2 regions of the Mesorhizobium sp. LSHC412B00 genome follow, and region 2 is predicted to be linked to the other one. Evidence: riboswitches for the same ligand, from Rfam matches in the RefSeq annotation. Region 2 holds a riboswitch; the other holds the start of a gene.
The links. A riboswitch is a leader RNA that binds a small molecule or an ion and turns the genes downstream of it on or off. The one in region 2 is predicted to bind S-adenosylmethionine.
Positions count from the first base shown of each region.

Region 1: linked by a shared signal. The riboswitch ahead of X757_RS146045 (O-succinylhomoserine sulfhydrylase) and the one ahead of X757_RS144310 (homoserine O-acetyltransferase) in region 2 are both predicted to bind S-adenosylmethionine.

Region 1 is NZ_AYWB01000010.1:44,071-51,306, forward strand. It holds gene mmsA (multiple monosaccharide ABC transporter ATP-binding protein) at 1-584, shown strand, start outside; gene mmsB (multiple monosaccharide ABC transporter permease) at 581-1,867, shown strand; gene araD1 (AraD1 family protein) at 2,070-3,065, shown strand; gene X757_RS146060 (hypothetical protein) at 3,093-3,566, shown strand; gene X757_RS146055 (ABC transporter substrate-binding protein) at 3,560-4,330, opposite strand; gene X757_RS146050 (2'-deoxycytidine 5'-triphosphate deaminase) at 4,432-5,526, opposite strand; SAM riboswitch at 5,667-5,744, shown strand; gene X757_RS146045 (O-succinylhomoserine sulfhydrylase) at 5,802-6,992, shown strand; gene X757_RS146040 (ceramide glucosyltransferase) at 7,004-7,236, opposite strand, start outside.
Region 2 is NZ_AYWB01000012.1:30,947-38,182, reverse strand. It holds gene X757_RS144295 (sugar kinase) at 1-32, shown strand, start outside; gene X757_RS144300 (prephenate/arogenate dehydrogenase family protein) at 40-975, opposite strand; gene hisC (histidinol-phosphate transaminase) at 980-2,089, opposite strand; SAM riboswitch at 2,216-2,293, shown strand; gene X757_RS144310 (homoserine O-acetyltransferase) at 2,354-3,523, shown strand; gene metW (methionine biosynthesis protein MetW) at 3,520-4,134, shown strand; gene X757_RS144320 (DUF1330 domain-containing protein) at 4,142-4,462, opposite strand; gene X757_RS144325 (glycosyltransferase family 2 protein) at 4,710-5,645, shown strand; gene X757_RS144330 (DUF1194 domain-containing protein) at 5,697-6,485, opposite strand; gene X757_RS144335 (ABC transporter ATP-binding protein/permease) at 6,550-7,236, opposite strand, start outside.

The DNA.
Region 1 (7,236 bases), on a different contig from region 2:
TCACCGGCGAAGTGCTGCTCAAGGGCAAGCCGGTCGATGTCTCCTCGGTAAGCAAGGCGGTCCAACACGGCATCGCCTATGTCACCGAGGACCGCAAGACCTACGGCCTCAACCTCATCGACCATATCAAGCATAACATTACGCTGGCCAATCTCGACGGCGTGTCGCGCCACAGCGTGATCGACGACATGCGCGAACTTGCGGTCGCCAACGACTATCGCAAGAAGACCAATATCCGTGCGTCAAGCGTCTATCAGATGACCGGCAATCTTTCCGGCGGCAACCAGCAGAAGGTGGTGCTGTCGAAATGGTTGTTTGCCGACCCTGACGTGCTGATCCTCGACGAGCCGACACGCGGCATCGATGTCGGCGCCAAGTATGAAATCTACACGATCATCGCGCGCCTTGCCTCGGAGGGCAAGGCGATCGTGGTCATCTCGTCGGAAATGCCGGAATTGCTGGGGATTACCGACCGCATCTACGTCATGAACGAAGGGCGCATGGTGGGCGAAATGCCCGCGGCGGAAGCAAGCCAGGAAAAGATAATGCGCGCCATCGTCCGGGGAGAAGGAAAAGCAGCATGAGCACCGAAAGCGCCCCCGCCCCGCAGGGCAACGTCGCCGACGAACAGCGCCCGCGCATCGCCGTCTCGGCGCTGGCGACGAATTTACGCGAATACGGGCTGATCATAGCCCTGATCGTCATCATGCTGTTCTTCCAGTTCACCACGTCGGGGACGTTGTTCAAGCCGGTCAACCTCAGCAATCTGGTGCAGCAGAACTCCTTCATCATCGTGATGGCGCTGGGCATGCTGCTGGTGATCGTATCGGGCTATATCGACCTCAGCGTCGGATCGGTCGCCGGTTTCATCGGCGCGCTGGCGGCAAACATGATGGTCATCTGGCAACTCGGACCGCTGAGCAATCCGCTGGTGGTTTCGATCGTCTGCCTGGTCGCGGGTGGCCTGATCGGCGCCGCGCAAGGGTATTGGATCGCCTATCACCGGATACCGAGCTTCATCGTCACGCTGGCCGGCATGCTGATCTTCCGCGGCATTTGCCAGGCGTTGCTTGGCGGCGGCTCGTCGGTGGGTCCGCTTCCCGACGACTTCAAGATGCTCAGCTCCGGCTTCATCCCGGATGTGATCGGCCCACTGACGCTCGTCCCGCCGGTCGTGAACGCAGCCGGCAAGACCATCATGGGCAGCGGCGTGACCCTGCACATGACGACGGTCGTGCTGGGGCTGATCGCCGTGCTCGCCTATGCCTATTTCGGGGTCCGCACCCGGCGCAAACGAGAACGCCATGGTTATGAGGCCGAGCCCTTCACCCTGTTCGTGGTCAAGACGCTGGTCGCCAGCGCGCTGGCGCTGTTCCTGGTCTATGAGTTTGCCAGCTACCGCGGCCTGCCGGTGGTGCTGCTGGTCATGGGCGTGCTGATCACGCTGTTCGTCTTCGTCACCAAGCGCATGACCATCGGGAGGCGCATCTACGCCATGGGCGGCAATCCCAAGGCGGCGCAGCTGTCGGGCATCAACACCGAGCGGCTGACGCTGATGGTGTTCATCAATATGGGCGTGCTGTCGGCGCTTGGCGGCCTGATCATCGCGGCTCGTCTCGGCCAGGCGGTGCCGGCGGCGGGTCTCGGCTCGGAGCTCGACGTCATCGCCGCAGTGTTCATCGGCGGCGCCTCGGCGATGGGCGGCGTCGGCCAGGTCATCGGGGCAGTCGTCGGCGGCTTCATCATGGGCGTGATGAACAACGGCATGTCGATCATGGGCGTCAATGTCGACTGGCAGCAGGTGGTCAAAGGCCTGGTGCTGCTCGGCGCCGTGATCTTCGACGTCTACAACAAGAACAAGGCCTGACAAGCTTCAGGCGAGGCAAGCAGGAGGCATACGGTCGCGGCGCAGCCGGCAAGTTGTCGGCACAAGAAGTCCCCCGAGGGATGGAGCTCGCGAGCGCAATCCGGACGAAGAGTTCAACCCGTGGCGCGGCGAGGTCCGAGCCGCGCAGGTCAAGGTTTGCCAAGGGGCAACCCGGCCAAGGCACATGAGAGAGGATTTCATCATGCTAATCTCCCAGATCCTCGACGACGCCGAGACCATCCGCGTCGTCGCCCGCAATGGCGGCGGCAAGACCAGGATCATCAACGGCGCCCGCAGCGTCTATTCGCTGGCCATGGAAGCCGCGCGCACCGGAACGGCCCTCGCCGCGCTGATCGAGCGCAAGGGGTTCGGTGAAGCGATAGACCTCGACGCCGTCTACAAGAAGGGCCGGCTGGTGTCCCCGATCAACCATCCCGATCCTGCGCATCTGCATCTGACCGGCACCGGCCTGACCCATCTCGGCTCGGCGGCGACGCGCGATTCCATGCACAAGAAGCTCAGCGATGGCGGCGAGGAGCAGCTTACCGATTCCATGAAGATGTTCCGCATGGGGCTCGAAGGCGGCAAGCCGGCCAAGGGCCAGACCGGCGTGCAGCCGGAATGGTTCTACAAGGGCAACGGCACCATGGCGGTGGCGCCGGGCGCCGCACTGATGTCGCCGGCCTTTGCGCAGGACGCCGGCGAGGAGCCGGAAATCGCCGGCATCTATGTCATCGGCGACGACGGCGCGCCGTTCCGCGTCGGCTTCACGCTGTCGAACGAGTTTTCCGATCATGTTACCGAGCGGGTGAACTATCTGTTCCTGGCACATTCCAAACTGCGCAACGCCTCGTTCGGGCCGGAAATCCTGATCGGCGACCTGCCGGCCGACGTCAGGGGCTCATCGCGAATCTATCGCGACAGCAATTTGCTGTGGGAAAAGCCGTTCCTGTCGGGCGAAGCGAACATGTCGCACACAATCGCCAATCTCGAACATCACCACTTCAAATATTCGGCCTTCCGCCAGCCGGGCGACGTGCATGTGCACATGTTCGGCACGGCGACGCTGTCCTTTGCCGACGGCATCAAGACTCAGGCTGGCGACGTGTTCGAGATCGAGGCCGGGGATTTCGGCCTGCCGCTGCGCAACCCGCTGGAGATTGAGCAGCCGGTTAAGGTGGCGGTGAAGGCGCTTTGAGGCAGCATCACAATTTGGGAGCCGGAAATGAACGGAATGCGGCTTGTCATTGTGTTCACGGGCGTGGCCCTGTTCCTGACCCAACCGTCGGTGGCCTTTAGCGCCGGCCAGTGCAGCCCGAAGTTCTATCGTGAAGCCCGTTTGCCGATGACGAGCCGTCTTCTGGCAACCGGCTATTCGAAAGCCCAGGTGAGCTTTCTGATGCGCAACACGGATCACATGACATCAGCGCTTCGCGGCGACAGGCTGAACAACAATGGCAAGGTCTGCGGCATCGACTCCGCCAAGGCCCATGTCCTCGGTTGCCTCGACAAGCAGTTGTTCCCGTTGAAGCGCGGCTCAAACGCTTCGCTCGACGAGGTCAAACTGACCGAAGGCTTTTGGGGCAGGAAACGTTTGGCCGCACGCGAACTGCTGTCTATCGGCCATTTTCATGCCTGCCTTTGGCGCCGCGAAAGAGTATCTCTTTCGCGGCTGACGCCGGCGGACGGGACTCAATAAATATCGAAATCGAAATACTTGGCCTGGATCTTCTTGTAAGTGCCGTCGGCGACGATGGCGTCTATCGCCGCATTGAGCTTGTCGCGAAGTGCCGTGTCCTCCAGGCGGACAGCGATGCCGGCTTGCGTCTCGGTGCCCTTGACGTCACCGACAAGCTTGCAGCAGCCGTCGCTCGCCTTCTTCAGCCAGTCCATCAGCACGAATTTGTCGGAGATGACGGCGTCGAGACGGCCGTTCTGCAAGTCGGTGATCGCCTCTTCCTGGGTGGGGTAGAGTTTCGCCTCGGCGCCGGCCTTGCCATAGGCGTCCTGCGCATAGTCGGCCTGGGTGGTCGAGGCCTGCGCGCCCACCGTCTTGCCGGCAAGGGCTGCCGGTTCGGTGGAAGTGAGGTCGCTGTCCTTGGGCGCCACCAGCGCCAGCGGCGTCGTGTAGTATTTGTTGGTGAAGGCGACCTGTTTCTTGCGCTCCTCGGTGATGCTCATCGAGGCGATGATGGCGTCGAACTTTTTCGCCTGCAGCGCCGGGATGATGCCGTCCCAGTCCTGGGTGACGATCTCGCACTCGACCTTCATCTGCGCACACAGCGCATTGGCAATGTCGATGTCGAAGCCCTCGATCTTGCCGTCCGCGGTGATGGTGTTGAAGGGCGGATAAGCGCCCTCGGTGCCGATCTTCAATTTCTCCTGCGCCTCAGCCAGCGAGCCGGCCGATATCACCAGCATGGCAGCGCCCGCTGCCGATATGATCCATCTTGAAATCTGCATTTTGGTTCCCCTTGCGCGCCGTTCTCTTGCCGGCCACCGAAAGGCAGCCAAGCATGGTGAGGCAGCGCAGGCAAGTATTTTGCCTGACGGTGATCGAAGGTTCAGCCGGCGGGGCGGAAATGCTTGGAGAGCTTGAGGCCTTGCGCCTGGTAATTCGAGCCGAGATCGGTGCCGTAAAGCGCCTGCGGCCGCTTCAGCATGTGTTCGTAGACCAGCCGGCCGACGATCTGGCCGTGGTCGAGGATGAACGGGACTTCGTGGCTGCGCACTTCGAGCACCGCCCGGCTGCCGGTGCCGCCTGAGGCCGAATGGCCGAAGCCCGGATCGAAGAAGCCGGCATAGTGAACACGGAATTCGCCAACCAGCGGATCGAAGGGCGTCATCTCGGCGGCGTAGAGCGGCGGCACGTGCACGGCTTCGCGGCTGACCAGGATGTAGAACTCGTCCGGGTCGAGCACCAGTTCGCCGGCGCCGCTCTTATAGAGCGGCTCCCAGAAATCGACGGCATCCTGGGCGGCGCGCTTGTCGACATCGACCAAGCCGGTGTGATGCTTGCCGCGATAGCCGACCAGGCCGTTCTGGTCGCCGTCGAGATCGATCGACAGCGCAATGCCGCCGCCGGAAATGTTGGGCGGCTCGGTCGCCACCAGCATCTCGGCGCGGTGCAATTCGTTCAGTTCTGCCTCCGACAACAGCGCGTTGCCGGTGCGAAAGCGGATCTGCGACAGCCTCGATCCGGCGCGTACGACGATCGGGAAGGTGCGCGGACTGACTTCGAGATAAAGCGGCCCGTGATAGCCGGGGGCGATCTTGTCGAACTCATGGCCGCGATCGGTCATCACCCGGGTGAAGATGTCGAGCCGGCCGGTCGAGCTCTTCGGGTTGGCCGAGGCCGACACGTTTGCGGGCAGCGCCAGGCTTTCGAGCAGCGGCACGATGTAGACGCAGCCGGTTTCCAGCACCGCGCCCTCGGCGAGACTGAACTCATGCAATTTCAGCCGGTGAAGCTTGTCGGCCACCAGATGATCGGGACCCGGCAGGAAGGAGGCGCGCACGCGAAAAGCCTTGTCGCCGAGCCTGAGATCGAGGCTCGCCGGCTGCACCTGGTCGACATCGAGCGCGCGCGGCGACTTGAGCGCGCCGGACTGAAACAGCGCGGAAATGTCCTGATCGGGAAGAATGCCTGTCTGCCGCAAAAGGCTGGCTCCGCTCCAAGGTCGGTCTCTTTGTGGCAGGTTCTTGCCGCAAAACCGCTGGATATCATTGCGGAACCTGCCTGGTACAAACCTCTTAATGAAGCCGGCAATTGACGCAAGCGCAGGTGAGGTCTAAAGGGTCGTTATCCCGTGGTGATTTGGCCGGTCGGCTTGCAGCCACGTTAAACAAGTCGCTAAAGGACCGTCGGGCCGCAAGGCCATATGGACCGGTTGCGACTTTCGCGGCCGGTTTTTTTGTGTCTGGAACAAAAGCGATGAGCACCAAGAAGCGTAACTGGAAACCTCAGACCGCACTCGTGCACGGGGGAACGCTGCGTTCCCAGTTCGGCGAGACGTCCGAAGCGATGTACCTCACCCAAGGCTATGTCTACGAGACGGCGCAGGCTGCCGAGGCCCGTTTCAAGGGCGAGGAGCCGGGCTTCATCTATTCGCGCTATGCCAACCCTACCGTCGACATGTTCGAAAAGCGCATGTGCGCGCTGGAGGGTGCCGAAGATGCGCGCGCCACGGCGTCCGGCATGGCGGCGGTGACGGCAGCGCTCCTGTGCAGCGCCAAGGCCGGCGACCATATCGTTGCGGCGCGCGCGCTGTTCGGCTCCTGCCGCTGGGTGGTGGAGACGCTGGCGCCGAAATACGGCATCGAGGCAACGCTGGTCGACGGCACCGACATCGCCAACTGGGAAAAGGCGGTGCGGCCGAACACGAAACTGTTCTTCCTGGAAAGCCCGACCAATCCGACGCTGGAAGTGGTCGACATCGCAGCGGTGGCGGCGCTCGCCACCTCGATCGGCGCCAGGCTGATCGTCGACAATGTCTTTGCCACGCCCTTGCAGCAGAAGCCCTTGCAGCTCGGCGCCCATATCGTCGTCTACTCCGCGACCAAGCACATTGACGGCCAGGGACGCTGTCTCGGCGGCATCATCCTGTCGGACAAGAAATGGATCGACGAGAATTTGCACGACTATTTCCGCCACACCGGCCCGAGCCTGTCGCCGTTCAACGCCTGGACGCTGCTCAAGGGCCTGGAGACGCTGCCGGTTCGGGTGCGCCAGCAGACGGAAAGCGCGGCCAAGATCGCGGATTTCCTGGCAGGACGGCCGGAAATCGCCCGCGTCATCTATCCCGGCCGCGCCGACCACCCGCAGGCCGACATCGTCAAGAAGCAGATGACGGGCGGATCGACGCTGATCTGCCTCGACGTCAAGGGCGGCAAGCAGGCGGCCTTCGCCTTGCAGAACGCGCTCGACATCGTGCTGATCTCCAACAATCTCGGCGACGCCAAGAGCCTGATCACCCATCCGGCGACCACCACGCACAAGAACCTCAGCGACGAAGCTCGCGCCGAGCTTGGCATCGGGCCGGGAACGCTCAGGCTGTCGGTCGGTCTTGAGGATACGGACGATCTGCTGGAGGACGTTGCGCAGGCGCTGAAGGCCGCCGGATAGGCCGCGAGGCGTCACGCTCCCGACGAAACCTCTTCCAGTTCGGCCGTCTTGGTGCCGATGGTCATGATGTTGCCGCGCCAGTCGACGGCGCCGCTCAGCCAGCCGCGCGCCCAGATGGCGGGAAGCATCATGTCGCGCACCATCATCGCCGGGACCATGCGCAGCGACAGGTGCCAGCCCTTGGCCGCGGCCAGCGCGCATTCGGGAATGTAGGCCGCCGTCAGCACGGCCAACACCGTGGCCG
Region 2 (7,236 bases):
TGGCCATGGTCGCGGCGACCTGGCCCGTCTGAAACAGATTTAACTTTTCACCGGGTGCTCGACCGCCTGCCGGCCGAAATCCGGCACGTCGATATCCTGGCCGGCCTCGATGATCGAACGGCGAACGGCCCGGGTGCGGGTGAACAGGTCGAACAGCTTGTCGCCGTCGCCCCAGCGGATCGCCCGCTGCAGCGAGGCGAGGTCCTCCGAAAAGCGCGCCAGCATTTCCAGGATGGCATCCTTGTTGTGCAGGCACACGTCGCGCCACATGGTCGGGTCGGAGGCGGCCAGACGGGTGAAGTCGCGGAAACCGGAAGCCGAATATTTGATCACTTCCGACTTGGTCACCGATTCCAGATCGTCGGCCGTGCCGACGATGTTGTAGGCAATGATGTGCGGAAGATGCGAAACGATGGCCAGCGTCATGTCATGATGCTGCGGGTCCATCGAGTCGATGTTGGAGCCGCAGCGCCGCCAGAATTCCGACAGCTTTTCCAGCGCGGCCGGATCGGTTCCCGGCAGCGGCGTGAAGATGCACCAGCGGTTTTCGAACAGGTCGGCGAAACCCGCATCCGGGCCCGATTTCTCCGTACCTGCCAGCGGGTGCCCCGGAATAAAGTGCACGCCGTCCGGTACATAGGGCTGCATTTGCGCAATGACGGAGGCCTTGGTCGAACCGACATCGGTGAGGATGGCGCCCTTTTTCAGCCCCGGCGCGATCTCTTGCGCCACCTCGCCCGACGATCCCACAGGCACCGAGACGATGATCAGGTCGGCGTCGCGGACCGCTTCCCTGGCGCCGGTGGTGTAGCTCTCGCCAAGACCGAGCTCCTTCGCCCGCGCCAGCGTGGCCGGGCTGCGCGTCGCGATGGCGACATGGCGGGCCAGGCCCTCGCGGCGGATAACGCGGGCCAGCGACGAGCCGATCAGGCCGATGCCGACCAGCGCGATCTTTTCAAACATCGGTGATGTCATTGTTTCAGCTTTTCAGGAACGTCGTGAGGGCGTCGATAACGCCGCGATTGGCTTCTTCGGTGCCGACGCTCATGCGCAGCGCATTGGGAAAGCCATAGCCGGTAACGCGCCGCAATATATAGCCGCGCTGGGTGAGGTAGTCGTCCGCCGCCTCAGCCGAATGCTTCTTGTCGTCGGGAAAGTGGATGAGGACGAAATTGCCGACGCTGGGCGTCACCCTGAGCCCAAGCTTCGTCAGCTCTTCATTCAGCCAGGTAAGCCAGGTCTCGTTGTGCAACGAACTGCGCTCGACATGGGCGCGGTCGCGGATGGCGGCAATGCCGGCCTCGATCGCTGTTGCGTTAACGTTGAAAGGGCCGCGGATACGGTTGATGGCATCGACGATGTGCAGTGGGCCATACATCCAGCCGATGCGCGCGCCGCCAAGGCCGAGCTTGGAGAAGGTGCGGGTCATGACCACATTCTGTGCGCTGCCCGCCAGCTCGATGCCGGCCTCGTAGTCATTGCGCCTGACATATTCGGCATAGGCCGCGTCGAGCACCAGAAGCACGTTGCCCGGGAGCGTGGAATGCAGGCGGCGGACCTCCTGGAACGGCAGATAGGTGCCGGTCGGATTGTTGGGATTGGCGAGGAAGATGATTTTGGTCCGCGGCGTCACCGCGGCCAGGATCGCGTCGACGTCGGCGCGCTCCTCGGTTTCCTTCACAGCAACCGGCTTGGCCCCCGCCGACTGAATGTAGATCTTGTAGACCATGAAGGCATGTTCGGTAAAAATCGCCTCATCGCCTGGCGCCAGATAGGTCTGCGCCAGCAGGCCCAAAATCTCGTCGGAACCGTTGGAGCAGATGATGTTTGCCGGGTTGAGGCCATGCACCTCGGCGATCGCCTCGCGCAGCCGGCGGGCGGTGCCGTCGGGATAGACATCGAGCTTGCCAGCCACTTCGCGCGCGGCCTCGATCGCCTTCGGCGACGGGCCGAGCGGGTTCTCGTTCGACGACAATTTATGGACCTTGGCGACGCCGGCCGGTGCCGTGCTCTTGCCCGGCACATAGGCGTCGATGTCCATAATGCCCGCGCGGGGCGTCGGCCGTGCCTTGTCCGCTGTCTTGTCCATGTCGCAAATCCATCGAGAATGCCTCCGTCCGGAGGCCGCAGCGGAAATACAAGCCGTAGCCGCGAATGTCGAGAGGCGGGCAATAGCTGGCCGTTGACGCCGGGCCGCACGAGTTCTAGAAGAACGCAACAGTTCCGTGGTGATTTGGCCGGTCGGCTTGCAGCCACGTTAAACAACTCGCTAAAGGGCCGTTTGCGTGACGTAACCGGCTTTGCGATCGCACTGCCGGTTTTTTATTGCCTGACGGCGGGCAAGGAGAGTCACATGGCCGCGCTCCGCGCTACAAAAACCAACAACGAGGCCGACAACCCGTCGAGCCCTGTGTTGCGTTTTGGCCCTGACAAGCCGCTGAAGCTCGACGCCGGCACGCTTTTGTCGCCGTTCCAGATCGCCTACCAGACATATGGCGCCCTCAACGATGCCCGCACCAACGCCATCCTGGTCTGCCACGCGCTGACCGGCGACCAGCATGTCGCCAGCACCAATCCGGTGACCGGCAAGCCCGGCTGGTGGGAAGTGCTGATCGGTCCCGGCAAGATCATCGACACCAACCGCTTCTTCGTCATTTGCTCCAACGTCATCGGCGGCTGCCTCGGCTCCACGGGTCCGGCCTCGACCAATCCCGCCACCGGCAAGCCCTACGGCCTCGACCTGCCAATCATCACCATCCGCGACATGGTGCGGGCGCAACTGATGCTGGTCGACCATTTCGGCATCGAAAAGCTGTTTTGCGTGCTCGGCGGCTCGATGGGCGGCATGCAGGTGCTGGAATGGGCATCGTGCTATTCCGAGCGCGTCTTCTCGGCCCTGCCGATCGCCACAGGCGCACGCCATTCCTCGCAGAACATCGCCTTCCACGAGGTCGGCCGGCAGGCCGTCATGGCCGATCCGGACTGGCATGGCGGCAAATATTTCGAGCACGGCAAGCGCCCGGAAAAGGGGCTCGCCGTGGCGCGCATGGCCGCCCACATCACCTATCTGTCGGAAGCCGCCCTGCATCGGAAATTCGGCCGCAATCTGCAGGACCGCGAAGCGCTGACCTTCGGTTTCGACGCAGATTTCCAGATCGAAAGCTATCTGCGCCACCAGGGCATGACATTCGTCGACCGCTTCGACGCCAACTCCTACCTCTACATGACCCGTTCGATGGATTATTTCGACCTCGCCGCCGACCATGGCGGCCGGTTGGCAGATGCCTTTGCCGGGACCAAGACCCGCTTCTGCCTGGTGTCCTTCACCTCGGACTGGCTGTTCCCGACCGAGGAGAGCCGCTCGATCGTGCATGCGCTCAACGCCGCCGGCGCCTCCGTCTCCTTCGTCGAGATCGACACCGACCGCGGCCATGATGCCTTCCTGCTCGATGAACCCGAACTGTTTGCCGCCATCAAGGGCTTCATCGGCTCGGCGGCCCGCGCAAGGGGGCTCGCCTCATGAGCGTCAATGGCAGCCAGCGCGTCGACCTCGAAGTCGTGGCCAACCTGATACCGACGCAGTCGCGGGTGCTCGATGTCGGCTCCGGCGACGGCCTGCTGCTCGAACTCCTGCAGGAGACCAAGCAGGTCGACGGCCGCGGGCTGGAGCTGTCACAGCGCGGCGTCAATGAATGCGTGGCGCGCGGTCTCTCGGTCATCCAGGGCGATGCCGATACCGACCTCGAATTCTATCCAGACAAGGGTTTTGACTTCGTCGTCCTGTCTCAGACGCTGCAGGCGACCCGCAACCCGAAGCTGGTGCTCGACGAGCTGCTGCGAATCGGCAACCGCGCCATCGTCTCCTTCCCCAATTTCGGCCACTGGCGGGTGCGGCTGTCGCTGTTCGTCAATGGCCGGATGCCGGTGACCGCGGACCTGCCCTATTCCTGGTACGACACGCCCAACATCCATTTCTGCACCATCCGCGACTTCGTCAATCTGGTCGAGGAACTCGGCGCTTCGGTCGAGAAAGCCACCGCGCTCGACGGCAACGGCCAGAAGATCGGACTGTCGATGCCATGGTGGTTCTGGAATTTCTTCGGCCAGCAAGCGGTGTTCTTGCTGAAGCGGTAGTTTGCCCCTATTCCAGCACGTCCGTCGCCTTGTGCGGGTGCTGAACGCCATCGGCGATGATCACATCGGCGTGGGAGTTGTCGGTGCGCAAGGCCAGAATCTCCCGATAGGCTGATGAATCGTACCAGCCCCACGCATGCGCCCTGTCCGGAAACTCGATGACGATCAGATGCCCGGGCCATTCGTTTTCGACCACGTCCATGTCGCCGCCGTGGACAAGGAAGCGGCCGCCGAACGGCTCCAATGTGGCGTCGATCCTCTGCAGATACTCGACAATCTGCGGGCCCATTGTGACTTGACGCATATGGGCGACGGCGTAGGCGGCCACGGCTGAACTCCCTGTGAGATCGAAGCCCGACGACCGGCTTCGTTGGCGCAATCTGCAGACATGATGGCCATCGGTCGATTACGTCTGGGGTAATCGGCCGGCTTACGGCGTCCTGGCTCAACAGTTTGTGATGACATTGCCGCTGGTTTTTTGTAGCGTCGAATCGAATGCCATCCCGGGGTAAGGCTTGGACGGCGACCATCAAAACCTCCGGCCTCCAGGCATTTCGGGGCACAATCGAAGCAACATGTCCAAGGCAACCGACCTCGCTCCGCTGATCTCGGTGATCACACCGACGCACAATCGCCGCAGCAAGGTGGTGCGCGCCGTGGAGAGCGTGCTGGCGCAGAATTTTCCCCGGTTCGAACACATTGTCGTCGATGACGGCTCGACCGACGGTACGGCAGCCGCACTTGCCGAAATCCGCGATCCACGGCTGATCTATGTTGGCTCGAAATGGCGCGGCGCCAATGCCGCCCGCAATGCCGGCATCGAGCGGGCGCAGGCGCCGGTGGTGACATTCCTCGATTCCGACGACGTCTATTTGCCGGATCGCCTGGCGCGGACGCTGGAGCAGTTCGACAACAATCCCTCACTCGAAGTGCTGATCAGTTCCTTCGTGTCGCTGAAGGGCAATCGCCGCACCAACTGCGTCAACCGCGAGGCGCTGCTGAGCCGCGACTCGCTGGAGCGGGCCCTTGTCGCGCAGACCATCTTCATTGCCGGGTCGGCAATCACCGCCCGGCGCGAGTCGCTGCTGGCCATCGGCGGCTACGACAGTGACGTCACGCGCATGCAGGATCGCGAATTGTTGCTGCGCTTTGCCCGTCGCAGCGGCGCGCAGCTGTCCGAAGTGATCGACTGGAAAAAGTACAACTCGGAGAATTCGATCTCCGGTCGCCGGGACGGCTATGTCGAAGCCTATGCGAGCTTGATCGACAAGCACCCCTATATCGCCGACCGCTACCCCTACATCCCGCCTTACATGATCGCCCGGCAGCTCATCGCCGATGCACTCAAGGGCAGGGTTTCGCAGGCGTTCTCCGGCTATATGGCCAACCGGTCGTCGAAGGCGCTTGGCTATTCGCTGCCGCAGCTGTTGCGTGGCTATGTCGGCGGCCGGCGCTGGCGCCGCGATCTCTATGCCGAATTTCGCGACAAATACGGTGCACGGCCGGCCTGAAGTTTGCCGACAAGCCGCGCAGCGGCTTTCCCCTCCGAACTGCCTCAAACCTCATTTGTCGAGTTCCGGCAGATATGGGTCGGAATATAGCCGCCGGTCGCGTTCGCCCTGTAGGCAGTCCATGGGTGCGGCGGCATCGATCGGGACCACGGTCGCATCGGCGATGCCGCTCACCTCCAGGATCAGCTTGCGGCGTATGGCGGTGGCGAATTCCGAGGCCGCATAGATCGGCAACACGAAGGAGCCTGGCCCACCGGTGACGCAGTCGTCATAATACTGGTCGAGATGGCTGAACGTCGGCGACGGGCTGATCAGGATCGGCAGGCCGTTGATGACGATGCCCTTGGCCACCGCCGCATCGCGTGTCGTGGCGACGGGCAGCCCGGTGTTGTTGGGACCGTCGCCGGAAATGTCGATGACGCTGCGTGGCGCATCGAACCCCGTGCCCTCAAACAGCCCGGCGCCGAAGGCAAGCGCACCGGAAATCGAGGTGCCGCGAAAGCTGCGGAACGGCCGCGCTTCTATTCTGTCGGCGAAGGCGTTGGCGCTCTCTGCGCTGTCGATCACCTGCCAGGCGATGACGCCATCCTCGCGCACGACGCCCGCCCATTCGAAATAGGCAAGCGCGATGCGCCCGGTGGTTCCCGAGCGCACGGCCTTGATGAAATCGGGATGCCTGAGCGCCTCGACATAGCCAGCGCGCTGCAGCGCGAACTCCCTCTCGTCCATCGACTGTGAGATGTCGACGGCCAGCACCAGTTCGACATCCACGGCATCGGCCGGGGCAGCCACGGGCGTGGTGCAGGCAAGGCAGGCAAGCAGGCTGAGCGCATCGAGCATGGCCGCACCACGGATGTTTCGACCCGTGAATCTTCGCCGCGATCGCGGCGAAATAAAGCCCCTTCTACTTCTTTCGCCGCACGGCCGCTTTCGACGGCGGGTCGATGGCGCCGGTCCTGACTCGGGCGGGTTTCAGTGGCGCAGCACCCGTATCCTTCACGATGTTCAATGCGCGTGGAAAGAAATGACCATTGTGCAGTCCGCGCCCGATGTTGAGGATCGCGGTTTCCGGCAGGCGTTTCTCCAGCATGGACAGTACCCTTCGCAGCGAAGGACCATCGAACGCGTCCATCGCTTCGTCGATGATCACCCATTTCGGCTGCCGCAAGGCCAGCCTGGCGAAGGCCAGCGACCGCTGTTCGTCATCGTTGAGTTCACGCTCCCAGCGTGCGGAACGGTCGAGCGAGGATGACAGCCGCTCGAGGCCGACCTCGGCCAGCACCGCCCCAAAATCAGCATCGCCAGCCGGCGCCGAGCCATTCGGATGCAGCACTTCGCGTAACGTGCCGGCAGGAAAATACGGAACACGCGGCACGAAAATCGGCGTTTCTCCGGCCGGCAAGCCGATCCGCCCGCTGCCCCAGGGCCAAAGGCCGGCAATGGCGCGGAAGAACAATGTCTTGCCGGCGCCTGGGTCGCCGGTGATCATGACGCGCTCACCGGGATGGATCTCGACATGGCTGTCTGAAAGTTTGGTGCAGCCCTCCGGCGAGGCCACTTGGAGCTTCTCGAAGGTCAGGCTGCTATTGGC